DNA from 3 places in the Blautia sp. MCC283 genome. Region 1 is predicted to be linked to each of the others. Evidence: riboswitches for the same ligand, from Rfam matches in the RefSeq annotation. Region 1 holds a riboswitch; each other region holds the start of a gene.
What was found. Region 1 has a riboswitch for cobalamin ahead of GPK81_RS01570 (leucine-rich repeat domain-containing protein). Riboswitches for the same ligand answer to the same signal wherever they lie in the genome.
Positions count from the first base shown of each region.

Region 2: linked by a shared signal. The riboswitch ahead of GPK81_RS01170 (cysteine-rich small domain-containing protein) and the one ahead of GPK81_RS01570 (leucine-rich repeat domain-containing protein) in region 1 are both predicted to bind cobalamin.
Region 3: linked by a shared signal. The riboswitch ahead of nikB (nickel ABC transporter permease) and the one ahead of GPK81_RS01570 (leucine-rich repeat domain-containing protein) in region 1 are both predicted to bind cobalamin.

Region 1 covers NZ_WQQB01000005.1:49,007-52,289, forward strand. Annotated here, with positions in the region: gene GPK81_RS01560 (TIGR00730 family Rossman fold protein) at 1-317, opposite strand, end outside; gene GPK81_RS01565 (gamma-glutamyl-gamma-aminobutyrate hydrolase family protein) at 314-1,078, opposite strand; gene GPK81_RS01570 (leucine-rich repeat domain-containing protein) at 1,112-1,951, opposite strand; cobalamin riboswitch at 2,144-2,329, opposite strand; gene GPK81_RS01575 (Ig-like domain-containing protein) at 2,432-3,283, opposite strand, start outside.
Region 2 covers NZ_WQQB01000004.1:60,660-63,942, forward strand. Annotated here, with positions in the region: gene GPK81_RS01165 (C40 family peptidase) at 29-1,513, shown strand; cobalamin riboswitch at 1,677-1,879, shown strand; gene GPK81_RS01170 (cysteine-rich small domain-containing protein) at 2,146-2,451, shown strand; gene GPK81_RS01175 (phosphatase) at 2,601-3,283, opposite strand, start outside.
Region 3 covers NZ_WQQB01000028.1:39,685-42,967, forward strand. Annotated here, with positions in the region: gene nikC (nickel transporter permease) at 1-380, opposite strand, end outside; gene nikB (nickel ABC transporter permease) at 381-1,319, opposite strand; cobalamin riboswitch at 1,509-1,698, opposite strand; gene GPK81_RS09620 (M14 family metallopeptidase) at 1,987-2,946, opposite strand; gene hisIE (bifunctional phosphoribosyl-AMP cyclohydrolase/phosphoribosyl-ATP diphosphatase HisIE) at 3,042-3,283, opposite strand, start outside.

The DNA.
Region 1 (3,283 bases):
CCACCAGGTACCACGATGGTCGCATCGGAACGGCTTTCCAAAAGGTGCTTCCTCTCACGCATATTTTCCGTAAAAATAAACTCTGTACAATGCTCATACAGGACTCCCGGCTTGTCAAAAAATCGCGGTGCGATCCCCAGGATATAACCTTTCTCTCTGTCAACGCCACGGGCCGCCGCACCCATCAGTCCTTCTTTTCCACCGCCAAAAACAAGGCCATGGCCACGTTTTCCTATCAGCCGTCCCAATTCCTCTGTTTTCTCATAATAAATCTTTTTCAGTTCTGCGCTGGATGCTCCATATATACAAATATTCATGCTTCTGTCCCCTTCTCTGCTGCCTTCACAAATGCCTGTAAAAGTTTCATCTGCTCCGAAGAATCATACATCATCTCCGGATGCCACTGCACAGCCACCGCAAATGGATGATCCTCAAGTTCCATAGCTTCCGGCACCCGGTCCTCGGACCAGGCTGTGATCCTCACATTCTCCCCGGCATCTTTTATCGCCTGATGATGAAAAGAATTCACCCGGATCTCCCGGTTCCCATAAGTCTTTTCCAATATACTGTCTTTGGCAATGCTCACTTTATGCCACGCCACATTTCTCGGGTACTTATCCCCGAAATGATGTTCAAAACCCCCTTCTTTTTCCAGATCCTGATACAGGGTTCCGCCGCAGGCCACATTCATGATCTGAATGCCACGGCAGATCCCGAGGATCGGCTTTTTCTTTTCCATCATAAAATATCTGGAAATCGCAATATCCTGCTCATCCCGCATGGGCATGATCGTTCCGCAGTACCCTTTTGGAAACGCCCCGTACCGCTCCGGCCCTACATCATGTCCGCCGGAGATCAGCACTCCGTCCAGCTGTTCCAGGAACGGTTTCGCCGCCTCCAGATCTCCATACTGCGGGATCAGCACAGGAATCGCACCGGCTTTCTCCAGGATATACACATAATCACCGCTGACAAAGTCCCAGTCCTGCCCGGTGATCCCCATGCCCGAAACCATTCCAACAGCATCCCTGTAGTCAAAATTACAGGTAACGCCGATCACAGGTTTTCTTTCCCTCATCCTTCTCCTCTTTCCACAAAAAAATGGTCGCTTTTACAGATATTCTACCGCAAATCCATACTTCCTACAATAGTCATCGACTCTGGTATTTTTTCTGCACAGGATCTTTGTCCCTTTATTTATGATCCATTCTCCCAGCACTTCTGGATCCCCGGAAAATTCCACTGTTTTCAACATACTGCACCCGTGAAACGCCCATTTTTCCACAGTTTCCACATATTCCGGAACCCGGACATATTCCAGATTTCTGCACTTCAGAAAAGCGCTCTCTCCAATAAATTTCAGCTTTTGAGGAAGTTCCAGCTTCTGCAGTCCGGTCTGATAAAACGCCTCTCTTTCAATCCGCTCCACAGACTGAGGAATTTTTATCTCTGTCAGATTCCCACATTTATAAAATGCCCTTCGCCCAATCTCAGTGATCATTTCCGGAAGCACTACTCCGGAAAGTTCCTGGCACTCCATAAAAGCTTCTGCCGGAATTCGGATGATTTTCTTATTCTCTTCAAAAACTGTCTTCTGCAGTCTTTTACACCCGTACAAAACCCCTTTTCCAATATATTCTGTTGTAGCCGGGATTTCAAAACTTCTCAGGTTTACACAACCGGAAAAAGCTCTGTTTTTTATAACTTTTATTTTCTCTGATCTTACTGTTCGAAGCCTTGTACATCCGGCGAAACTTTCTCTGCCAATCTCTCTGACGCAGTTTTCCAGGCTCACTTCTCTGATCCGGATATTATTCTTCAGTGCCTCGTCCCCGATTCGGCTGTAAGGCTGTCCGATAACAAGAATTCTCTCTCCGTGTTTCTCTGCACATCCTCTTACAAATGTTTTTTCTCTTTCTTTCTGCGAACGCCACACCAGTGTTTTCTGCATTTTTTAACCTCTCAACAAAAAAACGGATGCAATACCCTGAAAGATATCGCATCCGTATATAATGATCATGTTTTCAACAATACCATCTGCTACCGCAATATCTCTGAATTCAGGAAATGTTTCTTTCTGTGTCCCGAAAAATAGGTACACAAAACCAAACAATCTCCCCCTCCATTTATCATTGCGTGTAATAACTGGTAGCAGCTTTAAGCAGGTATCCTGGCTTATGTAATCACGATCCCTCCCCTTCTCATACAGATCCGTACAATGGTTACAGAAAGATCTAAACAAATACAGTAGCACGACTGCCTGGGATTCTCACCCTGTTCCCTCTTGGCCCTGCCGATGTGGCAGAGAACTTAAAACCGGTAATTGTTTTTTCTCCATATTTAACTGTTCAGAAATTATAACACACTTCTTTTTCTGTGACAATCCCGTGAATCAGAGTTATAGGCGGGGTTATTTCATAATGATCAGTATTTATTTTACAGTTACACGGCATTTGTAAGAAACTTTTCCGGATCTTACTGTAATTACCGCAGTTCCTTTTTTCACACCTCTGACCACACCTTTGGAACTTACTGTGGCAACAGCCTTATTGGAGGAACTGTATGTAAGTTTTTCAGCAGATGTTATTGGTCTGCGTATCGGCTTTAAGGTCGTTGTCTTTCCTTTACTGATGGTTATTCTGGACTGCAGTCCGGTTATGGCCGCAGTTCTTACTGTTCCTTTCTGTACAACGACTTTCAGTTTCGCCGTTTTTTTGCTTGCCAGAGTTACTGTGATATAAGCAGTACCTGTCTTTTTCTGTGCGGTGATCACACCTTTTTTATCTACTTTTACAATTGCAGTATTGCTGGATTTCCAGGACTTCACGGAATCTCCTTTTGCAAGACCACTGACTTTCACTTTGCTAGTAGATTTTCCCGGATTCAGACGAATTCCATATGCGTTCAGTTTGATCGTTGGTTTCAGTTTGCTTCCTGAATTCTTTGTTTCTTTTTTGGCACATACAGAACAGGTTCTTGTGATCTGTTTCGGTGCAAAAACAGTTGCAGATTTCGTTGTCTTCCAGGAACTCCACTTATGTGCTGCAAGAGCTGTTGATTCGGTCTTTTTCTCTCCGCACCAGGTACAGGTATAAGATTTTGTTCCTTTTGTCTTACAGGTGGATTTCTTTGTTACTGTTCCTGCATCCCAGCTGTGTTTTGCATGTTCTCCTTTGTTTTTCAGATCCCAGTATGTTGTCTCCTTATTTACAAAACGTCTGTAAGAATCCAGTGCCTGAAGTGCCTGTACTGTAGACATTTCGCTGGATTTTGAAATTGACAT
Region 2 (3,283 bases), on a different contig from region 1:
CAGAATCAGATTGCGAGGGTGAACAGTCATGAAGAAAAGAATATTATGTCTGACACTGGCGCTCATCATCAGCGGAGCACAGGTAGTCAGCGTAAGCGCAACAAGAGAAGATGAGGCAGCACTTCAGCAGGAAATGGATGCAACCAATGAACAGCTGAATGCGACTTATTCCAGATTGGATGATCTTTCCGCACAGAAATCACAGATTGAAGGCGAAATTTCCACTCTTGATGCCAATCTTGTAAACGTGATGGTTTCAATCCAGACACTGGAGGGAGACATCTCTAATAAAGAAGCTGATATTGCTTCTACCCAGACGAACCTTGAGAAGGCTAAGAATGCCAAGACCAAGCAGTATGAGGCAATGAAGAAGCGTATTCAGTATCTCTATGAGAAAGGTGGAGATGATGCATGGTTCCAGATGATGCTTAATGCAGAGAACCTGTCAGATCTTCTCACGAAAGCTGAGTACACACAGAAGACATATGAACAGGACAGAAAGAGCCTTGAGAAGTATTCCAATACCATTCAGCAGGTTGCCAACCTGGAAGCTCAGTATACACAGGAGAAGGCAGAACTTGAGGGAATGAAGCAGGAGTACGAGGCTGAGTCACAGAATCTGCAGGTACAGCTGGATGAGAAGCGTGCCACATCTGCGGATTATGATAATGAGATCGCTTATGCACAGCAGCAGGCTACAGACTATGCGAACCTTCTTGCAGAGCAGACAGCAGAGCTTCAGCGTCTGGAGGCAGAGCGTATCGCGGCAGAAGAGGAAGCGAGACGTCAGGCAGAAGCAGAAGCAGCTGCAAGAGCACAGGCAGAGGCAGAAGCACAGGCCCGTGCAGAAGCAGAAGCACAGGCGCAGCAGGATGAAGAAGCTGACAGCGAAGAAGATGTGCAGTATGATGAGAACGGTGATGAGATCGTAAATACAGACGAGGACGCTGCTGAAGATGATACTGAGTATGTGGATGAAGATACAGACACAGCAGATGGAGAGAACGATGATACTCAGTATGATGAAGACGGTAATGCCATAACAGGCGATGAAACAGAAGATACCAACACAGACGATGCAGAAGCCAATACAGACGAGGATTATGATAACAGCGGAGATACTTCCGAAGATACTTCTTCTGACAGTGGAAGCTCTTCTTCCTACAGTGGCTCAGGTTCTTCTGTTGTAGATTATGCGACACAGTTTGTTGGAAATCCATACGTATGGGGCGGAACAAGCCTTACCAATGGTGCAGACTGCTCCGGTTTTGTACAGAGTGTATATGCCAACTTTGGCGTAAGCCTTCCGAGAACTTCCTATGAGCAGCAGAATGCAGGTACTGAGGTATCTTATGCAGATGCCCAGCCAGGAGATCTGATCTGCTATGGTGGACATGTGGCTATTTACATGGGCAATGGACAGATCGTACATGCATCCAATTCTCAGGATGGTATTAAGATCAGTAACGATGCGACATACAGAACGATTGTTTCTGTAAGACGTCTTGTATAATCACGAACCATATAAAATTTATTAAGATGAAGATATTGAACAGCCTGGCGGCATATTCCGCCAGGCTGTTTCTTATAAGGAAACAGTGAATTTATATCAAAAAAATCTGAAACAGTATTGACATATAATTAACAGGGTGTTATTATAATGTCAGTATAATTCCATATTGAACATAGCAAGTGCTGAGGGCATCTGACAGTCATGGATTATCAGAAGCCAGCAGAAAAGGGAATCAGGTGAGAAACCTGAGCGATCCGGTCACTGTAACGGAGGAGCGAATCTCAGAATCCATTGTACCTATGTATGAGAAGGAGAGACGAGCCATGATCCCGGAGCCAGGAAACCTGCTTGTTATGGCGAGGTTAAACTTCCGTGTAAAGTGTAACAACCATTTCAGGGACTCCGCACCCCTGGGACGTTGTCTACTTTTTTACGAGAGTAGGCATTTTTTTATGGAATGCGCCTGTTCATATGAATTATACATGATTAAATGGCAGGCGATACTACTCCGGATACATTCGTTCCCTCCGCGCACTCATGAACGGATTATATTTCTACCCCGGGGTGGGATCGCTACCTCTTTTTTTACGGAAAAATTAAGAGAGTGCATGATCCGGGAGGAGATAAGAACCATGGAGAAACCATATTGGGAGGGAAAAGAATATTCCTATTTCAGCCACAAAAAATGCGAGTATTTTCCATGCCATAAAGGAGCAGATCCGGAAAATTTTAACTGCCTGTTCTGTTATTGTCCGCTGTATGCACTGGGAGATAAATGCGGTGGTAATTTCCATTTTACGGAAAGCGGAATCAAGGACTGCACTGCGTGTAAACTTCCTCACAGAAGAGAGAATTATGGATATATCACAGGAAAATATCAGGAACTTGCGGATATGATAAGAAAGCAGAGAGAGAATTCTCAGGCAGATGAGAAATGATAATAAAGAAAATATAATATAACCCGAAATAATAAGCTAGCTCGGACACATGGTAAAATGTGTCCGAGCTGGCTTTTTTGGTTGTGAGTCAAACATGAATGTGTATTCGGATACATTTTATGTATATTCGATCTTACTGTTTTACCAGATCATCTGGTCTGCAGAAATACCTTCAATCTTGGAAGCTGATTGTTCAGAATCAGCTGTTCCGGGAACATGGCCTGATGAACAAATTCAGCAGCACAGGTAAAATCACCGATGTGTTCCGGACCGTGACTGTCACTGGAGAGCAGCAGCGGCAGATGATATTTGCGGCAGCAGCGGAGAATCTCATAACAGTTTTCTCTGGTATCACCACGGTAGCCATATGGAGCCAGGGAAGCTTCGTTAATTTCAAAGATTGTTCCGGTTTCTCTGGCAGTTCGGGCAAGAACATCATAATTTACCGGATAATGGGTGTTGTCGCTGTGACCGAGGATTTTGACACAGGGATTCTTCATGACATTGACAAAAGCTTCTGTGTTCTCGTCTCTGGTACCGGGACGGTAGTTCCAGGTATGCATGCTTGCAATGGCATAATCAAGTTTGCATAATAATTCCTGATCCAGATCTACAGTTCCCTTCCGGTCCAGAATATTCAGTTCGATTCCGTAGAGCAGATCTACTCCGAAATGTTTTTTCGGAGAATAGGTAAGGCTGCGGAAATAGGAGGAAGTTCCGGCTGCCAGAGTGCCGGGACCGTGATCAGTGATCCCGAGAAGCCGGAGACCTTTCTCGGCAGCTGCGCGTGCCATGTTTGTGATGGTACATTCCGTGCCGTGACCACTGGCGA
Region 3 (3,283 bases), on a different contig from region 1:
ATGGCCAGAACAAGGCCGGGGAATGAGATCATCATATCCGCGATACGCATGATCACTGCATCCACAACACCACCGAAATATCCGGCGATAACTCCTAAAAATGTACCGATCACAAAGATCACCGCAACCAGACATAAGGTCATGATCAGAGAGGTTCTTGTTCCGAAGATAACACGGGAAAGAAGATCTCGTCCAAGCTTATCCGTTCCGAACGGATGAGCGGAGCTTGGCTCCTGCAGTGATTCGGTCATAACTGCATCCAACGGATCATATGGAGAAAGCTGCGGTGCAAAGATCGCAACACCGATCACCACGAGACCCAGAATAAAGAAAAGAGTGAACTGTTTATTTTCTTTGAATGTTCGTAATACCTTTTTCAATTATCTATCCTCCTTAAGTCTTGGATCGAGATAAGTATAGGACAGATCCACAAGCAGGTTGATGCACATGTACAGGATCGCGATCCAGAGTACATAGCCCTGTACAAGAGGATAGTCACGACAGGAAATTGCCTTTACTGCCATATTTCCCATTCCAGGCCAGTTGTAAATGATCTCTACAACTGCAGTACCTCCCAGAAGACTTCCAAGGGAAAGCCCCAGCAGTGTTACCAGCGGAAGCATTACATTAGGAAGAACGTGTTTCCAGAGAATGACGCTTTCCTTGATCCCACGCATTCTTGCACCTGTGACATAATCCTGGTGAAGTTCCTCCAGTACTGCACTTCTTACCTGTCTGGTATACTTTGCAGACATGGCAAGTGCAAGTGTCAGCGCCGGAAGGATCATGGATTTAAAATCTGTACTGCCTCCGGCAACATTGATCCAGCGAAGCTGAACACCAAAGATGCTGAGAAGGATCAGGCCCAGCCAGAAGCTTGGAACAGATACTCCCACAAAGGTAATTCCTCTTACAAAATAATCCGGGAATTTGTTCTGATATACAGCGGCCAGTATTCCAAGCGGTATGGAAATAATGACCATCATCAGAAGTGCCAGCAACGACATCCTCAGCGTCGGCCAGAAACAGGATACCAGTTTATCCGTTACCGGCATTTTGAAAGAATAGGACTGTCCCATATCTCCTGTTACAACACCTTTCAGCCAGGAACCATACTGCACAAGAAATGGCTGGTCAAGGCCGAGATCATGTCTTGTCTGTTCCAGAAGTTCCGGTGTTGGAAGATTACCACACTCTGTCAACATGATCTCCGCAGGATCACCAGGTGACAGGTAGGTCAGTCCAAATGTGAAAAAGCTGATTCCAAATAATACAATGATAATCTGGAGAAATCTTTTTCCTACTTGTTTCTTTGTCACGTTTTACTCCTTTCCTCATTTGATGTGATTTTTAGCATAGCCGTTTCAACTTATATAAGATAATAATAACTATAATGGGATTCTTTATATGCAGAAAATGCATGGAATTTTAGAAATACGCACGAAAAAAGCCCGTGACGAAATACGGGCACACACAAAAAAACTTGCTTCCTATCTTCCGTAAGAATCATCTTAAAACAATTACAAGCAGGTCTCCTGACTCAGGCTCCTCACCCTCAGACACCTTCCCGGCCCTATTTCTCACGCACCCGGCCAGTGGTATTTTATCTGAGGATTCCCCATTACAGTGACGGGATCGTACCGGATTTACACCGGTTTCCCTATTAATCCTCTCGGAACTTGCAACGACTGATGTAAAAATCAGCAAATGCTGTTAAATTACGGATTTATTATATGATAAATCTATTGCTGTTGTCCATAGAAAAATGTTGTATTTTTAGAATATTTATCAATTTTGTCAAAGCTGTTTGAATTGTACATATACCCCGTTAGGTATTTAACAACTGAGTTTATCCGATTTGTCAAAAAAATACGGATTTTACGCGTTTGTTTTTACAAATAGAACAACAAACGGTAAAATCCGGTTTTCTTATCGTTTCTATAGGAATTGAATAAAACAATTTTTGGTGGAAAAGCTCTGCGAATATCAGGTCAGCGTCTCTGTGATCGCTGCATAGGCGATCATCGGTCCGTCCTCAATAATATTCAGGCTGGCTGTCTGATAAAGTACAACTCCATTTTCTGTTGCAATGGATGTATAAAGCAGGTTTCCGTAGTAATCTCTCAGTTCACCCAGGTCTTCTCCTTTAAAGAAGTACTCTCCAGGCTTTTTGGATGGATACCAGCATCCGGTATATGGTGCATATTCATATACCACATTTTCCAGAAGCATCTGACGGTAATGTTTCAGTCCGTGACATTTCTTCCCCTGAAGATGAAACACAAGATGACGGACGTCTCTTTTGTCCTGTTCCACTTCCTCCCAGGTCCAGTAACTGTGTCCGCCCCTCTCGATGAGAATGCTTGGAATTCCAAGAGAAGAAGCATAATTATAGGCACCACCTGTAGCAGTTGTAGAGCGGACCACATATTTGACACCGATATGTCTTGCCATATGTAAGGACTTCTCTGCCGTCTCTTCATCTACAACCCCTACATAATAAACATATGGATGAAGCTGCTCATATCCGTCTCCGCTGTGCAGATCAATATAATAATCCGTTATGGAAAAAAGTTTCGTCACCATGGTATAGGCAATGCGGTCTGCAGCTGTCCCCTCAGGATCTCCCGGGAAAACACGGTTCAGATTCTTACCATCTTCATAGACCATACTCATGGTACGATGTTCAAATCCACTGACATTGACCAGCGGAATGATGATCACATTTCCCTTCAGTTCCTCCGGCTGAAATTCTTTCGCAAGTTCCATCGCCGCCTGTATTCCTACATACTCGGCGCTGTGTACTCCTGCTGTGATCAGGATCGTCGGTCCGTCTTCCACCCCGCAGATCACAGTCGCCGGCATCGCCATGCCGCATCCTGTGATCTCAATCTTACCTTGTGCTTTTTCTCCTTTTTCGATCACCCAGTCATCAATTTTGATCATTGGCTGTTTCCCTTTCCCTTTTTCTTATATTTCCGCACTTTGTTCCGATAAGTATACCATGCCTAACCAAAATTGTATATGTCTTTTTTTTAATTCTATCTTTTTGCCAGTTCTCTGGTGATCTCTTCCCAGCTGACACCTTTTTCCACCATCAGTACCATCATGTGATAGAGAAAATCTGAGATCTCATACTTGATCTCTTCTTTATCCGGATTTTTGGCGGCAATGACGATCTCTGTACATTCTTCACCGACTTTTTTCAGGATCTTGTCAATTCCCTTATCAAAAAGATAATTGGTATAGGAACCTTCCTTCGGATTCGCTTTCCGGTCTGTGA